2 regions of the Massilia sp. S19_KUP03_FR1 genome follow, and region 1 is predicted to be linked to the other one. Evidence: predicted binding sites of a transcription regulator. Region 1 holds the regulator's gene; the other holds the start of a gene.
The links. The regulator FliA, encoded in region 1, starts transcription of late flagellar genes. The targets are predictions, from matches to a motif close to CTAAAGTTTNNNNNNNNNNNGCCGNTA.

Region 1 (10,039 bases):
TCGCCGTCGCCATGGTCGACCGCCGCCTGCAGCACGGTTTGCAGCGCGGCACCGAACGCCAGTGGCAAACCGTGGGCACGCCCTGCCTCCACCGCCAGGCGCACATCCTTCTGCCCCAGCGCCAGCTTGAAGCCGGCCGGGCTGTAGCGTTGTTCGGCAATCATGCCTCCGTAACCTTTGTAGACGGGTGAACCGGCAAACAGCGTGCTCGTGATCAGCTCGATGAAGCCGGCGGCCGGAATCCCGTGCGCGCCGGCCAGCGCCGCCCCCTCTCCCATTGCTTCGATGGCGCAGGCCAGCGTCAGGTTGCAGGCCAGCTTGACGGCATTGGCCTGTTCCGGCGCCGCGCCGAAGCGCCAGGTTTTTTGTCCCAACAGATCGAACAGGGGCTGCACCCGGCCGACCAGTTCGTCGGCGCCGCCGGCCAGGATGTTCAACTTGCCGGCTGCACGTCCGCCAGCATGCTGAATACGACATCGGGCAGGCCACATTCACCGGGCGTGGCGGCGACCCGGGCGCCCGGCTGCGCCAATGCCTGCCAGTCAGCCGACCCGGAAGCCGTTACGCGAATCAACCGGGATCGCCGGGCGGTTTGCCAGAACACTGCGCCAGCGCGGTATCGAACCAGCCCGCGGGACGGCATTCGCCAAGAACCAGCGCGCGCACCCGGGCCACGCGCGCGAGGTAGAGATCCCGATGGCTGACCGGATTGAACTGGTTGGGCGCCTTGATCATGGCCGCCAGGCCGATGAATTCATCGTCGGTCGTCGCCGCCAGCGGTTTGTTGAAATAGCTGAGTGCTGCCTGCCCCAAGCCCCTGAGCTGCTGCGTGCGCCAGGTGCCCATGTAGACCCGGCCCGCATACAGCGCCAGTTGGCGCTCCTTGGACAGGCGCGCATTGACGACCACCGCCATCACATCGCGGCCCAGGTCGATCCGTTTGCAACAATGGAACAGCGCGCGATACAGCGTCTGCAAGCTTCCTTTGCCACCCGTGAAATCAGCACCATCCAGGTACAGGTCGCGTGCGACGGCGCCGGAAATGGTGGCGAAGCCCTGCCCTTTTCCCAGGCTGACGCCGGCGTGGTCGAAAAATGCCGGGTCTTCCACGCGCGTCAGGATCGCCACTTGCCGTGCCGTGAGCGGCGCATCGGCTGCGACCGGCGCCGTTTCGATGGCCTCATCGAACGCCGCCCAGGCCCAGCAGCCCACGATGGCCAGATACAGCAGGAGGCAAGCTGGCAGCACGAGCAGCCACTTCTTCCGGAATCGGGCTGGCGCGGATGGCGCTGCCTCAGTCATTGCGCGCATGTACGATATGGGCAAGTCAGCCCAAGGCTAGCCGCAGCACCGATCAACATACGGTGAAATAGCATCGACGTGTCTCCATTGGCTCAGGCGGGACTGCCCCGCACAGTCTGTATAGCCCAATGGTACAGGCAATGCGCTGCCAGCCGGACAGTTTCGGCACGCTGGCGCGGCGTGCCGCCCCAGCGCCGCCTGAGCATGCGCATTGCCATGCCATGCCGGCCACGGTGGTACAACTGCCGCACCAGCTGGCGCGCGGCCGGCGCGCGCAGCATGGACACATCGCACAGCGCGAGATAGGCGTCGAGGCGGGCATCGTCGAGCGCGTAATGAAAATTATTGAAGCCGTGAAAACCGAAGGTCGGGGCTGCCGGCTCGATCATTTCCATGGCAAACCGATCCGCGACCGCGCGCGGCGCAAAGCGGATCCCGCGCGCTTCCAGCTCGTCGCGCCGCAGTTCGCAGATCACCGCATCCTCGGGGTGAACCACGTCGAAGTCCATGCTTGCCAGCAGATCGACCAGGCGCCGCGAGCGCAGCGAAAAACCGCCGTTCCCGACCGCGACCGCGAGCGGCCGGTGCGACCAGGGCGCGCCGATATAGTCGTACTCGAGATACACCGGATCCCACAACTTGCCGTCAAGGATAAAACTGTCCCACTGCACCACCAGCACGAAGTCGCCATCGAAGTAGCGGCCCAGATCGCGCAGCATGAAGGCCGAGTAGGCCTCGACGCTGTCGATCGGCGCGATGGCGACCTGTGCGATATAGCCGGGCAAATCGAAGCGCTGCGGGCTCAGGAGCAGGCATTGCCTGAAGCTGGCGGCGGCAAGGCAGCGGTCGAGCGAAAACTGCGCCAGTTGCGGATAGCGCGTTTCGACGCAGACCAGGCTGACGTTGTGGAGGTGCGGTTTTGGCGGGGTCAAGGCGGGTGCTCTGCTTTACTGTCGAGCCCGAAATTTTACCCCGCCCAAAATGGATCAAACGTTAAGCCAGGTAAAGGTCAGCGCGTTGGCAATTCCGTGGTCGCGTCGGGCAGCGCCGAGAGGATGGTGACCGCCACGCGCCGGTTGCGGGCGCGCCCTTCCGGCGTGTTGTTGGACGCCACCGGCAAATTGGCGCCGTGACCGACTGCCGTCAACCGCGCCGGCGCCATGCCGCTGTCGATGAACAGGCGCACCACGCTGCTGGCGCGCACGGCCGACAATTCCCAGTTCGACGGGAACAGCGGATTGGCAATCGGCACGTCATCGGTATGCCCCTCGACCTGGACGGCGTGCGGGTCATTTTTCAGCAAAATCGCCACCGCGCTGAGCGCCTCGCTCGAGGCATCGGTCAGGGTCGCGTCGCCCGGCGCGAACAGCACGCTGGCATTGATTTCGACGCTCACGCCGCGGCTGTTCTGGGTGACGCGCACCTTGCCCTCCTTCACCAACGGGCCGAGCGTGGCAGTCAGGTCGCGCGCCAGCATGGTCAGCCGATCTTTCTCGCGGCGCATGGCCTCGGCACGTTTGCGCGCCACGATGTTCGGCAGGCTGAAGGGCTGTTCGACCGTGGTGACCGGCGTCGTGGCCGCGCCGCGTCCGCCAAACGCGTCGCCCAATGCGTCCGACAGCACCTTGTACTTGCCGACGTTGACCACCGAGATAGCGTACATGACCACGAAAAACGCGAACAGCAGGGTCATGAAATCGGCATACGAAATCAGCCAGCGTTCGTGATTTTCGGAATCTTCCTGGTAGCGTTTGCGCGCCATGCCAAACTCAGGCGCGTGCCAGCAGGCTGGCCACGCGTTCATCGACGACGCGGGTATGGTCGCCGGTGGCCAGGTCGTGGAACACGTCGGCCAGGATGTCGTACTGGGCCACCTGCTCGGCCACGATGCCTTTGAGTTTATTCCCGACCGGGAAGAAGAACAGGTTGGCGAGGCCCACGCCGTAGATGGTCGAGACGAACGCGACGGCAATGCCGGCGCCCAGGCGCGACGGGTCGCTGAGGTTTTCCATCACGTGGATCAGGCCAAGTACTGCGCCGAGGATGCCGATGGTCGGCGCGTAGCCGGCGGCCGATTCCCAGATGCGCGCAGCCTGGCGCTGGCTGAATTCGTAGGATGTGATCTCGGTTTCGAGCAGGCTGCGCAGGCGCTCCGGTGCAATCCCGTCGACCACCAGGCGCAGGCCTTTCTGGACGAACAGGTCGGGCGTCATTTTCTGGTATTGCTCGAGCTGCAGCAGGCCGTCGCGGCGGGCGGTCAGGCTCCACAGCGCGATCTGGCGCGAGTACAGCTGGCGCTGGCTGGCGGGCGGAAAAAACACCCAGCGCAGCATGCGCATGCCGCGCACAAACGTGGCCGCTTCAGTTTGCAGCAGCACGGCGCCAAAGGTGCCGACCACGACAATGGCAAACGCGGCCGGCTGGATCAGCGACGCGAATTTGCCGCCATCGAGGCTGTGTCCGACGAACAGGCCGGCCAGCGCCAGCCCCAGTCCAATTATGCTCGCCCAGTCCACAGCTGCTCCTTGAGTGCGGCGCGCAGCCTGGCGACAGCCTGGGTGTGCAATTGCGACACCCGTGATTCGGACACGCCCATCACGGCGCCGATTTCTTTCAGGTTCAATTCTTCTTCGTAGTACAGGCCCATCAGGATTTTTTCGCGCGGCGGCAGGTTGTCGATGGCGTTAATGATCGCCTGGCGGAAGTCGGTTTCGAGCAGCGCGCGCAGTGGGTCTTCGTCGTCGATGGAGTAGCGGTCGAGGAAACTGCCGTCGTCGTCTTCGCCCTTGAAATCTTCGTAGTAGACCAGCTGGTGGCCGCCGCTGTCGCCCAATAAATCCTGGTAGTCGCCCAGCGACATTTTCATCGACTTGGCGACTTCGGTTTCGGTGGGCGGGCGCCCCAGTTTTTGCTGCAGCGAGCTCATCGCCGTTTCGATCTTGCGCATGTTCTGGCGCGTGCTGCGCGGCAGCCAGTCGCTGTTGCGCAGTTCGTCGAGCATGGCGCCGCGGATGCGCAGCACGGCATAGGTTTCGAACTGGGCCCCGTGGGTTTCTTCGTAGCGCGAGATGGCGTCGAACAGGCCGATCATGCCGGCTTGAATGAGATCGTCGACCTCCACGCTAGGGGGAAGCTTGGCCTTCATGTGATGGGCGAGGCGCTTGACCAACGGCATATGCTGCGTCAGCAAGAGTTCCTTGTCCGTCTTCTTCCCTTTTGCTGTGTACATGCGTTAGCTATTTTTCTTATAAACCAAAATGGGCACTGCCTCCTGCCGGAATGGCAAAACGGCCGGCCAACTGGCGAAACGCGACCGAGGCACCCGCCAGCGGAAACGCATCGACCACTGCGCGGCCCAGGCGCGCGGCGCGTTGCAGGTACTCGTCGGCTGGTACCGACCCCATCGAACTGAGCTGCACCGCCAGGTAGCGCGTTGCTGCAGTAGCCATATTATCGTATACCACCTTGGCTTCGGCTTCGGATGCGCCGGTGACCAGAATACCGAACGGGCGGCGCCCCAATTGTTGCGACAAACGCTTCACCAGCGAGTACGCCGCGGTGATCGAGGCGGCGTTGCACGATACCTGCACCACGATCTCGGAATTGTCCATGATCGGCAGGGGAAACGTATCATCGCTGCCGAATTCGCCGTCAACGATGCAGATGCCGGCCTGCTTGACCAGCACATCGAAGGTCTTGGCCAGGCGACGCGTATCTTCCTGCCCCAGGTACTCGCCCTGGCCGCGCGCGCGGCGCACCATGCTGGCAACCTGGAACCCTTGCGGCGCCTGGTGAATCACCTGGTTCAGCGCACATTCCTGGCGCGCCACTTGCAGCAGCGAGCCACCCTGGTCGACGCCAAGGCGCTGGGCCACGCCGTATTCATGGGCGCAGGCGTCGACAATCATGACGTCGTTGCCGGCCCGGGCCAGCGAGGCGCCCAGGTTGACCAGCATGGCGCCCTTGTCGTCTTCAGGCGTGGCGGAAAGAAAGGTCACGATGCGTGGCTTGGGGCCAGCCAGCATCCGGCGCAGGCCCTCGGCCTGGTCGAAATCGAAATTACCCAAAGGACACCTCGCCCAGTTTGCGGCCAGCGCTGGTGCCAGCCATCAGAAGCGGCAGGTCGGCATCGCTGATCTCGGCCTGGCGGCCGCTGCGAAAGGCGCGGTCGACCAGCATCGCGCGGTCCGGCAGGTGCAGGTCTTCCGGCACGCGCTGGCCGGTCGAGATGTAATGCAGATTCAGTTTCTGGCGGATCACGACATCGAGCACGTTGCCGAGCGATGCGGCTTCGTCGAGCTTGGTCATGATGCAACCGGCCAGGCCGCTGCCTTGATAGGCGCGCACCACTTCGTTAAGCGTTTCGTTGGTCGAGGTCGAGTTCAGGCACAGCAGGCGTTTTACGTCGGCGCCGGTCTCGCTCAGCATGGCCACTTGCTGCGTCACCATCTGGTCGCGCTGCGAGACGCCGACGGTGTCGATCAATACCGTGTGTTTATTGCGCAGTTCTTTCAGGGCGATGCGCAGGTCGGCTTCATCCTTGACCGAGTGCACCATCACGCCGAGGATCTTGCCGTAGATGCGCAGCTGCTCGTGGCCGCCGATACGATAGGCATCGGTGGTGATCAGGGCCAGCTTTTCCGGGCCATGGCGCATCACGCAGCGCGCCGCCAGTTTGGCAGTGGTGGTGGTCTTGCCGACGCCGGTCGGGCCCACCAGGGCGAACACGCCGCCCTTGTTGAGCATGTCGTCTTCGTCGGCCATCGTGGTCAGATTGCGTTGCAGCACGGTCTTAATCCAGCGCAGAGAATCCGCTTCGTCTTTGCCGGCAGGCAATTTCTCGACGAGGTAGCGAGCCAGCGTGGCCGAGAAACCGGCGGCCAGCAATTCGCGCAGCACGCCCGCTTTCTGCGGTTCGCGCTGCTGGGTGGCGCCCCAGGACAATTCCGCCAGTTGCGATTCCATCTGGCCGCGCATGGCGCGAATTTCCTTCATCATGCCGGACATGTCGGCGGCGGCCGAGCTCTTGGCCTGGGCGATGGCGGCCGACATCATCGACGTCATGGCAGCCATGTCGAAGGCGGGTTGTTCGATCTGTGGCTGTGCTTGGGCAACCCTGCGGTTGGCGTAGGACTGCGGCGCGGGCGCTGCAACCGGCGCCGGCTCCTGCAAATGCTGCAGCATTGGCCGCGGTGCATCCATGCCCGATTCGGCGGAGGGCGACGCCATCGAGGCGACGTCATCGTTGGCCAGGGCCAGGATTTCGACGATGCCGTCGACCGGACGATTCGACAGGATCACCGCATCCGGGCCGAGGGCTTCGCGGACTTTGCGCAGTGCGTCGCGTGAAGTGGCTGCTGTGAATTTCTTGACGTTCATTTTATTGTCCCATTACCGCCGTTGAGGTATAGGACATATTATTAACGATGCCGCGCGGAAACCATCGGGGGATAAAGAGGGGGAAAGGGGTGTATATCGGGGTTGTGGGATTTGACGGCGGGCGTCGGTGCTCGCCTGGGAACCTGGCGAGTGCGTGCGCAGTATGGGTACCGGCCTGCGCCGGTATGACGGTTTTCAAGCCGGTATGACGGTTTTCAAGATGACGGCGAACGGTGGCGCTATCGCGTCGCTCGCTTTCACCACCGCCCTCCAAACCGTCATCCCGGCGCAGGCCGGGACCCATAACCCCTGTCAGAAACCGCGACGCTGGCTTACCCGAACACGCATCGCAGGCGCGAGCAGTTACCCCGGCGCACCAACAAGCGACGTCACCCGAATCGTTTTCGATTCCGGAATCTCTGCGTGCGACAACACCTTCAACTGCGGCAACGCGCGGCGCAGGAAGCGCGCCAACAAGGTCCGCAACTGCGCCGGCACCAGCAGCACCGGCGTCAGTCCCAGCGCCTCCTGCTGCTGCGCCGCATTGCTGGCCGACTGTGCAATCGTATCGGCCAGGCCCGGCTCGATGCCGGCCCCATCGCCGCCATTTCCCAGTGCCTGCAACAGCAAGCGCTCGAGCCTGTTATCGAGCGTCATCACGGACAGTTCATTGGTGCCCGGGAACAGCTGCTGCACGATCGCACGGCCCAGCGCGACCCGCACCACGGCGGTCAGGTCGGACGGATCGGCATTCTGGTGCGCATGTTCCGACAGCGACTCGATGATGGTGCGCATATCGCGGATGTGCACGCCTTCGACGAGCAAATTCTGCAGCACTTTTTGCAAGGTCGACAGGCTGACGACTTTCGGTACCAGATCCTCCACCAGCTTCGGCGTTTCCTTGGTCAGGTGATCGAGCAAGGCCTGCACTTCCAGGCGGCCCAGCAACTCGGCCGCGTGGGTGGTGATCAGGTGGTTCAGGTGGGTAGCCACCACGGTACCCGCATCGACCACCGTAAAACCCATGCTTTGCGCCTGGTCGCGCAGGCTTGCGTCGATCCAGGTGGCGGGCAGGCCGAACGCCGGATCAGTGGTCACCAGGCCCGGCAAGGTGCCGATCGCCATGCCCGGGTTGATTGCCAGGAACTGGCCGCTGAGCGCTTCGCCGCTGCCTACTTCGACGCCTTTGAGCGTGATGCGGTAGGCCGACGGTTTCAGCTCCAGGTTGTCGCGGATGTGCACCGGTGGCGCCAGGAAGCCGACTTCCTGTGCGAATTTCTTGCGAATACCCTTGATGCGTTTGAGCAGCTCACCACCCTGCCCTTTGTCGACCAGCGGAATGAGGCGGTAGCCGACTTCCAGGCCCAGGGTATCGACTGGCTGGATGTCTTGCCAGCTGGCTTCTTCCTGCTCCGGCGAGGTGGTCGCGGCGGGATCGGCGGCGCCGCCCGCGGCCGGGCTTCCGCCCAGCGCGGCGGTTTCGCGGATGATCCGGGCTTTCTTCGAGACCAGATAGGCCGAGCCTGCCAACAAGCTGGCCAACAAAATGAACACCATGTTCGGCATCCCCGGGATCAAGCCCATGCCGCCGATGATGGCGGCCGTGATGTACAGCACTTCCGGCTTGGCGAACAGCTGGCCCACCAGCTGGGCGCCGATGTCCTGGTCACTGGCCACGCGCGAGACCACCATACCGGCTGCGGTCGAGATGATCAGCGAAGGAATCTGCGCCACCAGACCGTCACCGATGGCCAGCAGGGTGTAGTTCTTCAGCGCATCGGCAAAGCCCATGTCGTGCTGCACCACGCCGACGATCAGGCCGCCGACGATGTTGATGACGGTAACCATGATGCCGGCCACCGCATCGCCCCGCACATACTTCGAGGCACCGTCCATGGCGCCGTAGAACTCGGCTTCCTGGGCAGTTTCGGAACGGCGTTTTTTGGCTTCCGCTTCGCCGATCAGGCCGGCGTTCAGGTCGGCGTCGATGGCCATTTGTTTACCCGGCATCGCATCCAGCGCGAAACGGGCGCCCACTTCGGCGATCCGGCCCGCACCCTTGGTGACGACCGTGAAGTTAATGATCGTCAAAATGATAAACACGACGATACCGACCGTAAAATTGCCGCCAATGAGGAAGTGGCCGAAGGCCTCGATGACCTTACCGGCCGCAGCAGTACCAGTGTGGCCTTCGGTCAGCACCACGCGGGTGGAGGCAACGTTGAGCGACAGGCGCAGCATTGTCGACACCAGCAAAATCGCCGGGAACGCCATGAAGTCGAGCGGTTTGACCGTGTACAGCGCGGTCAGCAGCACGATCACCGACAGCGCGATATTGAAGCTGAAGAACACGTCCAGCACGAAGGCAGGCAGCGGCAGGATCATCATCGACAACAGCAGGATGATGATAATTGGCGCGGCTGCGGCGTTGCCGCCCTTGCTTGCCATCTCAGTCAGCCAGGCGGGCAATCGGATGCTGTTCATTGTGCTGGTCCAGTACTGTTGTCTTTGGGTTTCTGCGAAGCCGGATTGTGCGGATCGAGCTCAGGCGGCACGGCCAGTTTGGTCGGACGGTCCGGATAATTGCCGCCGGCCGCTTTATAGGTGCGCAGCTGGAACACATACGCCAGCACTTCGGCCACGGCTGCGTACAGCGCTTCCGGGATTTCGTCGCCAATTTCCGTGTGCTTGTGCAGGGCACGGGCCAACGCCGGGGCTTCCAGCAGCGCCACCTTGTTTTCTTTCGCCAGTGCGCGGATCTTGGCCGCCACTTCATCGGAACCCTTGGCCACGACGCGCGGGGCGCCACCCTGGCCATCGGTGTACTTCAAGGCAACCGCGTAGTGCGTCGGGTTGGTGACCACCACGTCGGCGGTCGGCACGTCGGCCATCATGCGGCGCTTGGACATTTCGCGCTGCATCTGGCGCACTTTGGCTTTCATCTGCGGGTTGCCGTCCGACTCTTTCGCTTCCTGGATCACTTCCTGGCGCGTCATTTTGAGTTTGTCGGCGTAGTGCCACATTTGATACGGGCCGTCGATCGCGGCGATCAGGCCGAGTCCGCCAACCATGAACAGGAAGGCGGTACCGACCAGGTTGCCCACGTGGACACTGCCGGCCAACAAGGGCTCGACGGTCAGGGCCAGCACGGCGTCCTTTTCGCTCATCACGACGAACCAGGCCACCACGCTCACCACCAGGGTCTTGGCGAGCGCCTTGAACAGTTCGACCAGGGAGTTCTTGGACACCATATTGCCCAGTCCCTTGAGCGGGTTGAGCTTGCCGAAGTTGGGCATGAAGGAATTGGCGCTGAACAGCCAGCCACCGACCAGCAGCGGCGACGCCAGCGCGACCACCA
Region 2 (10,039 bases), on a different contig from region 1:
CCGCGTTCCAGGGGTTGCCGATCGGCCGGGCCGGCTTGCGCAAGCTGCGCACCAGGTCGATGAAAAACAGCACCACGCCGGCGGCAAACACAAAGGCGCCGATGGTCGACAACATGTTCAACCCGCTCCAGCCCATCTCGGCGCCGTAGGTGTAGACCCGGCGCGGCATGCCCAGCATGCCGGTCAGGTGCATCGGGAAAAACGCCACATTAAAACCGGCGAACATCAGCCAGAACACCCAGCGTGCCAGCCGTTCCGACAGCGCCACGCCCTTGAGCAGCGGCATCCAGTAATACAGGCCGGCAAACACGGGGAACACCATGCCGCCGATCAGCACGTAATGCAGGTGGGCGACAATGAAATAGGTGTCGTGTACCTGCCAGTCGAACGGGACCACGGCCACCATGACGCCGGTCAGGCCGCCCAGCACGAAAATGAACATGAAGCCCATCAGGAACAGCGCCGGACCATTCCAGGCGACCTTGCCTTTCCATAAGGTCGCGATCCAGCCAAACACCTGGATCGCCGTCGGCACCGCCACCGCCATGCTGGCCGCCGACACCAGCCCCGTTTCCAGCGGCCCCAGGCCGGCTGTGAACATGTGGTGGGCCCACAGCGCGAAGCTGAAAAAGCCGACCACCACCAGCGCCACCGTGATTGCGCGCCGGCCCACCAGCGCGGTGCCGGCAATGGTCGGGATCATCGTCGAGACCATGCCGGCGGCGGGCAGAAAGATGATGTACACCTCGGGGTGGCCGAAGAACCAGAACAGGTGCTGCCACAGGATCGGATCGCCCCCGCGCGCGGGGATGAAAAACGGCCAGTCGAAGGCGCGTTCCAACTCCAGCAGCGTGGTGCCGGCGATCACGGCGGGAAAGGCGAACACGATCATCACGGCGACCACCAGCATCGACCAGGCGTACACCGGCATTTTGCCGAGCGTCATGCCCGGCGCGCGGGTAAACAGGATGCCGACGATCAGTTCGATGGCGCCGGCGATGGCCGAGATTTCGATGAAGCCGATGCCGAGCAGCCAGAAGTCGGCATTGATTCCCGGCGAGAATTCCTTGCCCGTCAACGGCGGGTACATGAACCAGCCGCCATCGGGCGCCAGGCCGGCGAAGATGCTGCAAAAAAAGCCCAGGCCGCCGAAGGCATAGGCCCAGAAGGCATACGCCGACAGGCGCGGGAACGGCAAGTCGCGTGCCCCCAGCATGCCCGGCAACAAATACACGGCGATCGCTTCGACCACCGGGATGGCGAACAAAAACATCATCACCGTGCCGTGCATCGTGAACAGCTGGTTATAGACGGCCGGACTCAAAAAGGTATTGTCCGGCACCGCCAGCTGCACGCGCAGCAACAGCGCCAGCACGCCAGCCAGCACAAAGAACAGCAGCGCGGTGCCGATGTACAGCAAGCCGATATTGGTGTTGTTGACGCTGGTAAGGAAGCGCAGCCCCTTGGGCGTTTGCCAGATTCGCTGCAGTTGTTCGAGCTCGCCCGCGGGACGTGGCAGGGAGCTGGGGGTGGTCGGATTCAAGGAAGGGTCTTTCATTTCAGTTGTTCCAGCCAGGCGGCCAGCGCCTGCAACGAGGCGGGGTCCATGTCGCTTGACGCCGGCATGCGCACGCCCGGTTTCACCGCGTGCGGGTTGGCGATCCAGGCGGCCATGGCAGCGCTGCCGTTGGGCAGCGTGCCGGCGCCCAGGTGCGAGCGGCTGCCGACGTGGGTCAGGTCAGGGCCGAGATTGGCGCTGGCAACCACGCCGCGCACCGTGTGGCAGGCGCCGCAATGCTGGGCGAGGAAGACTTCGCGTCCGGGCAACTGCTGGCCGCGCGCAGGCTGCGCCTGCCCGGCCAGCCAGGCATCGAACGCGGCCGGCGCTTCGGCCACCACGAACAAGGCCATGCGCGCATGCTGCTCGCCGCAGTATTCGGCGCACTGGCCGCGCCAGCGACCAGGCTGGTCGACCTGGACGCGCATGCCGTGCGGGCGGCCCGGCACCATGTCGACCTTGCCGCCCAGCGCCGGCACCCAGAAGCTGTGGATGACGTCGTTGCTGACCAGGGACAGATACACCGGGCGCCCGGCCGGCAAGTGAATTTCATTGGCCAGCACGATGTCCTGGCCGCCGCGCGGATTCGGGTAGCGCACTTCCCACCACCACATTTTTGCCGTGACAGAAATGGCCAGTGCGTCCTGCGACGCCGGCATCGTCAGTTCGGCGCTGCGCCAGGTGGAATAGGCCAGCAAGGGCGTGAGCACCAGCAGCGGCAACGCAATCCCACCGCCAACGATCCAGTGCAGTGGTTTGACCGCACCGGCTTTGCGCCGCACCGCGCGCCAGAGCAGGAAGCAGACGCCGGCAAGGAGCAGCGTGGCGCCAATGATCAATATCCAGGTGAGTTCGGCAATGGTGCGGGCATCGATGGCGGCCGGATGCAAAATCGATTGCAGGGAAGGTAAATCGATCATCGAAGCGTGGCCAGGTAAGCGGCCATGTGGTGCGCTTCAACGTCGGAGACGCCCATCGCCGGCATGGCCGTATCCGGTTTCAGGGCGGCCGGATTGACCAGCCAGCGCGCCAGCTTGTCGGGCACATTCGGGATGCTGCCGGCAATGTAGCTGCGCCGGCCGAAGGCGGCAAGCGTGGGGCCGGTGCGGCCCTGGGCGGCGGGGATCGCGGGAATCGTGTGGCAGGCCCCGCACTGGAACTGGTCGACCAGGCGTGCGCCGACGACGGCGTCGCCGTGCACGGCGGGCGGCGCCGGTTCGCGCCGGCTGCAGGCCGACAGCGCCAGCAAAATCGAAAAAACAAGAAGGCTGCGCACGCTAGGCTTTTGCTGGAAATGGATGACTCGCTATACTACAAGAATAATAACTTATCACTTTTTCAACAGAACACTGCATGCGTAAAACCACCCGCCTCATCGTCAAGACCATCTGCGCCACCATTGCCGTGGGCGGTGTGCTGGGCGCGCTCGGCGGCGCCATGTTTGCGAAGGCGGGTTGGTACAATATCGGCGCCCTCGCCCCGCACTGGCAGTTCGCCTACACCTTCCTCGAATACGGCATGCATGAATCGGTGCGCCATCACGCCAGCGCCGTGGTGGCGCCGGCGCCGCCGGATGCCGCCTCGCTGCGCGCCGGCGCCGCGCTGTACAAGGCCAATTGCGTCGCCTGTCACGGCGGACCGGGCGTGCCGATGGCCAATTTTGCCAAGAGCATGCAGCCGTCACCAGGGCCGCTGGTGGATGCGGCGCGCCGGTGGTCGGCGCCCGAGATGTACTGGATCGTGCAGCAGGGGATCAAGACCAGCGGCATGCCGGCGTGGAAATACCATATGAGCGATGCGCAGATCTGGCAGGTGGTGGGATTTTTGTCCCACCTGCCCCGCCTCAGCCCGCAACAGTTTGCCGTGTTCGACGCGGGCGTGACGGCCGCGCCCATGCCGGACGGGCCGGCGCTGCTGGCCGGCGACGCCCTGCGCGGGAAGACGGCGCTGGGCCAGTATGCGTGCCAGTCGTGCCACCTGATTCCCGGGGTGACCGGATCGAAAACCTATGTGGGACCGCAGCTCGCCAGCTTCGGCCGGCAGAACAAGATCGCGGGACAGCTGGTCAATTCGCAGGCGAACCTGGTGCGCTGGATTACCGATCCGAAGGGCGTCGATCCGGCCACCGCCATGCCGGACCTGGACGTGGCGCAGCAGGACGCGGTGGATATGGCGGCGTATCTGGCGACCTTGAACTAAGCTTTGCGCCAGACACTGGCAAGCCACGGCTGCTGCTCGCGCGGCACGCCCGGCGGACGATAGTAGTGTTCTACCTCGACAAAACCTGCAGCTTCGACGAAGCGCTTCCAGCTGGCGTAGTCGTGATAACTGCCGTAGCGCCCGCCCGACCAGCCTTCCTGGTTATCCCCGCGCGGATTGGAACTGAACAGCACCCCGCCCGGCTTCAAGGTCGCACACAGCTGCGCCAGCACGGTCGGCAACATCGCCCGCGGCACGTGAAACAGGCTGGCGTTAGCGAACACGCCGTCGAAGCGCGCGGCCGCCAAGTCGAGGTGCAGGAAAGACTGGTGCCACACCGTGCAGCCGGAAAATGCGCGCGCCATCGCCACGAATTCGGCGGCGCCATCAAGCCCCACCGCCACGTGCCCCAGACGTGTAAAAGTGGCCAGGTCGCGCCCGGGGCCGCAGCCCAGGTCGAGGATGGTGAACGGCGCCGGCGTCGTGATGGCGCGCAGCAAAGCGTCGATGTTCTGGCTGACGTCGTGGTCGCGCGTGCCGGCAAAAAATCCGGCCGCGTTGCTGTCGTAGTCGGCCAGGGTGCTGCTGGCGATGGCGTCGAGCTCGTCCATTTACCAGACCTGCACGCGTTGTTCCGGCGCCAGGTAAAGCGACTGGCCCGGCTGGACATCGAAGGCACTGTACCAGGCGTCGAGGTTGCGCACGGTGGCGGCGCGGTACATGGCCGGGGCGTGGCCGTCGGTGAGTACGCCGCGGCGCAGCGACGGCTCGCGGAACTTGCTGCGCCACGCCTGCGCGAAACCGAGGAAGAAGTCACGGTCGGCGTCGGCGCCGCCTGTTGCACTGGCCTTGAAGGCATCGTAGGCCGCCGCCAGCCCGGCCAGGTCGGCCAGGTTTTCGGACAGGGTCAGTTGACCGTTCACCGCCAGGTCGGGAAACGGTTTGTAGGCACCGTACTGCGCGACCAGCTTGCCCAAAGCCGTTTGAAAATGTTCCAGGTCTGACTTGGTCCACCAGTCGCGCAGGTGGCCTTCGGCGTCGAACTGGGCGCCCTGGTCATCGAAGCTATGGCTGATTTCGTGGCCAATGATGGCGCCGATGGCGCCGTAATTGGCCGCGTCCGACGCTTTCGGGTCGTAGAACGGCGCTTGCAGGATGGCGGCCGGAAAGTTCAGCGCATTTTGCAGCGGCAGGTTAACGGCATTGACCAGTTGCGGCGGCATGGTCCAGTCGGTGCGGTTCGGTTTACTGTGCAGCAGCGCGATTTCATTCGCGTAGTGGAATTCCTCGGCGCGCACGGCATTGCCGAAGGCGTCGATCGGCGACACCGTCAGGCCGGTATAGGTTTTCCAGTGCTCGGGATAGCCGACACCCACGTACAGCGTGCGCAGCTTTTCCTTCGCCTGCGCACGGGTGGCGGGCGCCATCCAGTCGAGCTTGTCGATGCGCTGACCGAAGGCGGCAACGATATTGGCCACCATCTTTTGTAGCGCCACCTTGTTGGCGGCCGGGAAGTAGCGGGCCACGTAGATTTTGCCGACGGCGTCGTCGAGCGCGCCGTTGGTGGCGGCCAGCGCCCGTTTCCAGCGCAAGGACTGCTGCGGCGCGCCGGAGAGGGTTTTGCCGTTGAACGCGAAATGCTGGTCGACAAACGCTTGCGGCAGGGTCGCGGCGTGGTGGTTGATGAGGTGGAAGGCAAGATAGTCCTTCCAGGCCGGGACGTCGGGATTGGCCAGCAGCGCGGCCGCGCCCGTCATCGCGCTCGGGTGCCAGACGCCAAAACTGGCCTGGTCCTGCAACTTGGCGGCGGCAAACAATGCCTTCCAGTCCACGCCCGGCGCCTTCGATGCAAAATCGGCCAGGGTCCAGGTGTTGTTCGATTTCTGGATATCGTTCGACTCGTCGCGCGGCGCGTGGGTGTTGGCAATTGCCATCTCCAGCGCGAACACACGGGCGGCGCGCTTGTCCGGCTCGGACAAGCCGGCCAGTTTCAGCATGGCGGCAATATGCGCCTGGTAAGCCGTGCGCAGCGCCGCCATGCGCGGGCTGGCATCGAGGAAGTAAGCGCGATCGGGCATGCCCAGGCCGCCCTGCAGGAGGTAGGCGTGGTTGCGGGTGCTGTCGGACAGCCCTTGCGCGACCCACAGCCCGAACAGGTTTTCGGTATAAAAATTGGTGTTGTTGAGCGGGTCGACATTGGCGCGTACCGATTCGCCCAGCGCGCGCGTGAGGGTGGCCTTGTCCTTGATGGCGTCGATTTTCGCCAGCAGCGGCTTGAGCGGGCCGGTGCCATTGCTTTCGATCGCCTTCTGGTTCATGAAGGCGCTGTAGTAATTGGTCACCATGCGCGCTTCGCCGGTGGTTTTGCTATCTTTGGCCAGGTCTTCGATCAGCTTGACGATGCGCGCGTTGGTTTCGTCGGCCAGCGCACCCATCGCGCCCCAGCTGCCGCGGTCGGCGGGGATGGCCGTCTTGTTCAGCCATTCAGTGTTGGCAAACATGAAAAAATCGTCGCCGGGCAGGACGGCCGCCGCTGGCTCTGCCACGGGGGCGGCACTGGCCTGACCAACCGCGTGGGCCGGGGCAAGCGCCAGTGTCAAGCCACACAGGGCAATGGTGAGAGCGGTTTTCAATGGCGTCCAGCTGGTCTTCATGGGGTCCCTTGTTAAAAAAGCACGGTACGAAATGTCGCCGTATTTTAGCGCTAGCCGGTCCCACAAAAAAATAATTGAAATTATTTTTAAAAAACCCTCAAGTTTCGGCACGCCCTTCCGTTACCGGAGGACAAGCGGTCATCCGTTCGCATTTTTACCTGGTAAAAGCCATGACATCAAACGAAGTCCTCGCCATGTACGAAACCCTTGCCGGCCTTACGGCAAAGATGTCGGTCGCCGCGCAAGCAAACGACCGGGACGGCCTGTCCCGGATGGAAAACCAGTGCGACGGGGTTAAAAGCGCTGCCGCAAGCGGCATCCCGACCCTGGACGGCGCCGCACGCCAGCGCAAAATTGCGCTGATCAAGCAGATCATGGCCAACGACCGCGCGATCCGCGCCAGCACCGAGCCGTGGATGAGCAAAGTCGACGCCATCATGAGCGGCGCGCACTAACTAACGAATATGCAGACATAAAAAAAAGCGCCTTGGCGCTTTTTTTTCGTTCCATAATTCGGGAGGGCGAGCACCAGGTATCTCCTGGCGTCGCCTCGTGCCGGTTGCACCCGGCGTCCCGCACCGCTGCTGGTGCAAGGACTGCTTCCGGAGCCAGGCGTTTGTTCAACGACTATCGGCAAATCGCGCCACACTATCGGTGGTGGCTGCGGGCCGATCCTGTTCCGTCCATGGCTAGACTAAACCACTGGTCTAGACAACCATGAAATCGAGTATAGCGCAAACCAAATAACTTTTGGTGCAAGTTTTAAGTTTGAAGTAGTTTATTTTTTAATCATGTTCCGGTTTACGGCACACCCTTCCCGCCCGAGGCGCCGAACACCTGGCCGGTCGAGTAGCTTGCTTCATCGGATGCCAGCAAGACGTACACGCCGGCCAGCTCGGCCGGCTGGCCGGGACGCTTCATCGGGGTCTCGACGCCGAATTTGGCCAGCGCGTCGGGCGGCTGGCCGCCGGTCACCTGCAGCGGCGTCCAGAACGGTCCCGGCGCCACCGCATTGACGCGAATCCCTTTCGATGCCAGCTGCTTGGCCAGGCCCTTGGTGAAAATCATGATGGCGCCCTTGGACGAGGCGTAGTCGATGATGTTCTCGCCCGGGTCGTAGGCATTCACGGACGCGGTGTTGATAATGGCCGCGCCTTCCTTGAGGTGCGGTACGGCCGCCTTGGTGATCCAGAACATGGCGTAGACGTTGGTCTTGAACACGTCGTCGAACTGCTGCGTCGTGATATCGAGGATCGATTCCTGCGACGCCTGGCGGGCCGCATTGTTGACCAGGATATCCAGTCCGCCGAGTTGCCTGACAGCGTCTTCGACCAGCTTTTTGCAGAATGCTTCGCTGCGGATGTCGCCGGGAATGGCGACCGCCTTGCGCCCTTCCGCGCGAATCAGCGCGACCACTTCGCGCGCATCGGGTTCCTCGGCCGGCAAATAATTGATGGCCACGTCGGCGCCCTCGCGCGCGTACGCGATGGCGGCCGCGCGCCCGATGCCGGAGTCGCCACCGGTGATCAGGGCCTTGCGTCCGCGCAGCCGGCCCGAGCCCTTGTAGCTGGTCTCGCCATGGTCGGGGCGGGGATTCATCTTGCTGGTCAGGCCCGGCCACGGTTGCTGCTGCACGGGAAACGGCGGTTTCGGATAATTTTTGGGTGCGGCCGGGGCGGCAGCGGCAGCGGCTGGCGCCTGGGCCTGGGCGGTGCTGGCGGCGCTGACAAGCAAGCCACCAGCGAGGCCGCCGAGGGCCACGCGGCGGGAACGGTTCGGTTGGTCATCCATCGGGCAGGTTCTCCAGGTAAGTTAATAAAACTAATTTACGAGGAGTTAAGAAACGCGTCCGTTAAATAGCGAACGCGTGCGCGGCTACGCTTCTTCCAGCACCGGTTCGGCCTTCGCCGCTTTGCCGGGCCGCAGCCGCTTCTTGATGCCATCCAGGAAACCGGGCGACTTCGGCCCGGCGGGTGCATCCGGCGCCGTCTTGCCGCGGCGACGGCGCAGCAGCAGGAACACGATGGCGCCGATGGCCGCCAGCGCCACCAGCGCGGCGACGCCGATCCACAGCCACGGCGTGGCCGACGGCGCGCGCACCACTGGCTTGGGCTTCTTCGGTGTGACCAGGACCGCGACCGGCGCCGGCGCCGGCTTGATCGTGGCAATCGGCGCCACGGGCGCTGGCTCGGCCGGCACCAGCGTGGCCTGCAACAGCTTGATCTTGTCTTCCAGGCCGACCAGCTTCGCTTGCAGGGCCACATTCTTTTTGTCGAGGATGGCGCAGGCGCTGTTCGATGCCGAGGCCTTGCACGCGCCCGGCGGCGCGGGGCGCAGCGAGGCCGGCAAACTGGTGCTCACGCGAGCCAGATGCAGTGGCAGCGGCGGGGCGGGCGGCGCCACGGCTGGCACCGGTGCTGAAACAGGCGCCGGCGCCAGGGGTGGGGCGACTGCAATTGGCGGCGGCGGTGGCGGCGCCGGGCGCGGATCGGGGGTCAGCCACAAGGTCGCCAGCCGCACGTCCTTCTGCGCGCCCTGCCCCAGTTCGAGGAACAGCAGCAGCATCTCGGTATCCACGGGCCGGCTCGACACCACGTGCACGAACTGTTTGCCATCCTTGCGCAGCACCGACAGCGTCAATGTCGACAGCAGCGCTGGCACGCTCACGCTGGCGCCGCGGTACACGTCCGCACTGGCGACGCGCACGTGTACCGGGGCGGCCGGATCGTCTAGACCGGACAATTCGATGTCGGCCACCAGCGCCTGGCCGCGCCAGGAGCTGACGCGCGGCTCGCCCAGCTCGGCAGCGCCGGCGCACACGGCCAGCATTGAAGAGATCAGCAACAGGGAAATGTGGCGGTATGCCATATGAATGGAAGAATTTATAGCCTAAGCGTAATTAACGGACGTTGGAGTAAACTCTTTAGCTCTTCCCCACAAAAATGAGGCTGCAATGGACCACCGGATTGAAAAAGACAGTTTTGGACCGATCGACGTGCCGAGCGACAAATTGTGGGGGGCCCAGACCCAGCGTTCGCTGCACCACTTCGCCATTTCCACCGAGCGCATGGCGCCGGAGCTGATCGCCGCCATGGCCCAGTGCAAGCGCGCCGCCGCCGCTGTCAACCGCTCGCTGGGCAAGCTGTCGAAAGAAAAGGCCGACGCCATCATGCAGGCCGCCGAGGAAGTCCTGGAAGGCAAGCACGCCGGCGAATTTCCGCTGGCGGTCTGGCAAACCGGCTCGGGCACCCAGAGCAATATGAACATCAACGAAGTGCTGGCCAACCGCGGGTCGGAGTTGATGGGCGGCGAGCGTGGCGAAGGGCGCAAGCTGCACCCGAACGACGACGTCAACCTGGGCCAGTCGTCGAACGACATGTTCCCCACCGCTATGCACGTGGCGGCGGCGCTGGCGGTGGCGAAATCGGTGTTGCCGGCCCTGGCCCACCTGCGCGGCACGCTCGACCAGAAGGCGCGCGCCTTTGCCGACATCGTCAAAATTGGCCGCACCCACCTGCAGGACGCCACCCCGCTGACGCTGGGCCAGGAGTTTTCCGGCTACGTCGCGCAGCTTGAATTTTCCGAGCACGCCATCAAGGCGTCGCTGCCCGGCCTGCTGCTGCTGGCC

Region 2: a site for FliA is predicted at 6,508-6,534, ahead of V6M87_RS02350 (flagellar protein FliT). Genes of this name have one in related genera too.

What each region holds. Positions count from the first base shown of each region.
Region 1 covers NZ_JAQQPS010000018.1:111,893-121,931, reverse strand. Annotated here, with positions in the region: gene V6M87_RS19720 (NAD(P)-dependent oxidoreductase) at 1-437, opposite strand, end outside; gene V6M87_RS19715 (hypothetical protein) at 434-574, opposite strand; gene V6M87_RS19710 (transglycosylase domain-containing protein) at 571-1,248, opposite strand; gene V6M87_RS19705 (DUF5672 family protein) at 1,395-2,234, opposite strand; gene motD (flagellar motor protein MotD) at 2,312-3,064, opposite strand; gene V6M87_RS19695 (flagellar motor protein) at 3,072-3,818, opposite strand; gene V6M87_RS19690 (RNA polymerase sigma factor FliA) at 3,800-4,531, opposite strand; gene V6M87_RS19685 (MinD/ParA family ATP-binding protein) at 4,548-5,369, opposite strand; gene flhF (flagellar biosynthesis protein FlhF) at 5,362-6,681, opposite strand; gene flhA (flagellar biosynthesis protein FlhA) at 7,045-9,165, opposite strand; gene flhB (flagellar biosynthesis protein FlhB) at 9,162-10,039, opposite strand, start outside.
Region 2 covers NZ_JAQQPS010000002.1:130,612-140,650, reverse strand. Annotated here, with positions in the region: gene ctaD (cytochrome c oxidase subunit I) at 1-1,558, opposite strand, end outside; gene V6M87_RS02375 (cytochrome c oxidase subunit II) at 1,555-2,478, opposite strand; gene V6M87_RS02370 (c-type cytochrome) at 2,475-2,834, opposite strand; gene V6M87_RS02365 (c-type cytochrome) at 2,912-3,757, shown strand; gene V6M87_RS02360 (class I SAM-dependent methyltransferase) at 3,754-4,368, opposite strand; gene V6M87_RS02355 (M13 family metallopeptidase) at 4,369-6,411, opposite strand; gene V6M87_RS02350 (flagellar protein FliT) at 6,582-6,866, shown strand; gene V6M87_RS02345 (SDR family oxidoreductase) at 7,213-8,202, opposite strand; gene V6M87_RS02340 (FimV/HubP-related protein) at 8,287-9,255, opposite strand; gene fumC (class II fumarate hydratase) at 9,365-10,039, shown strand, end outside.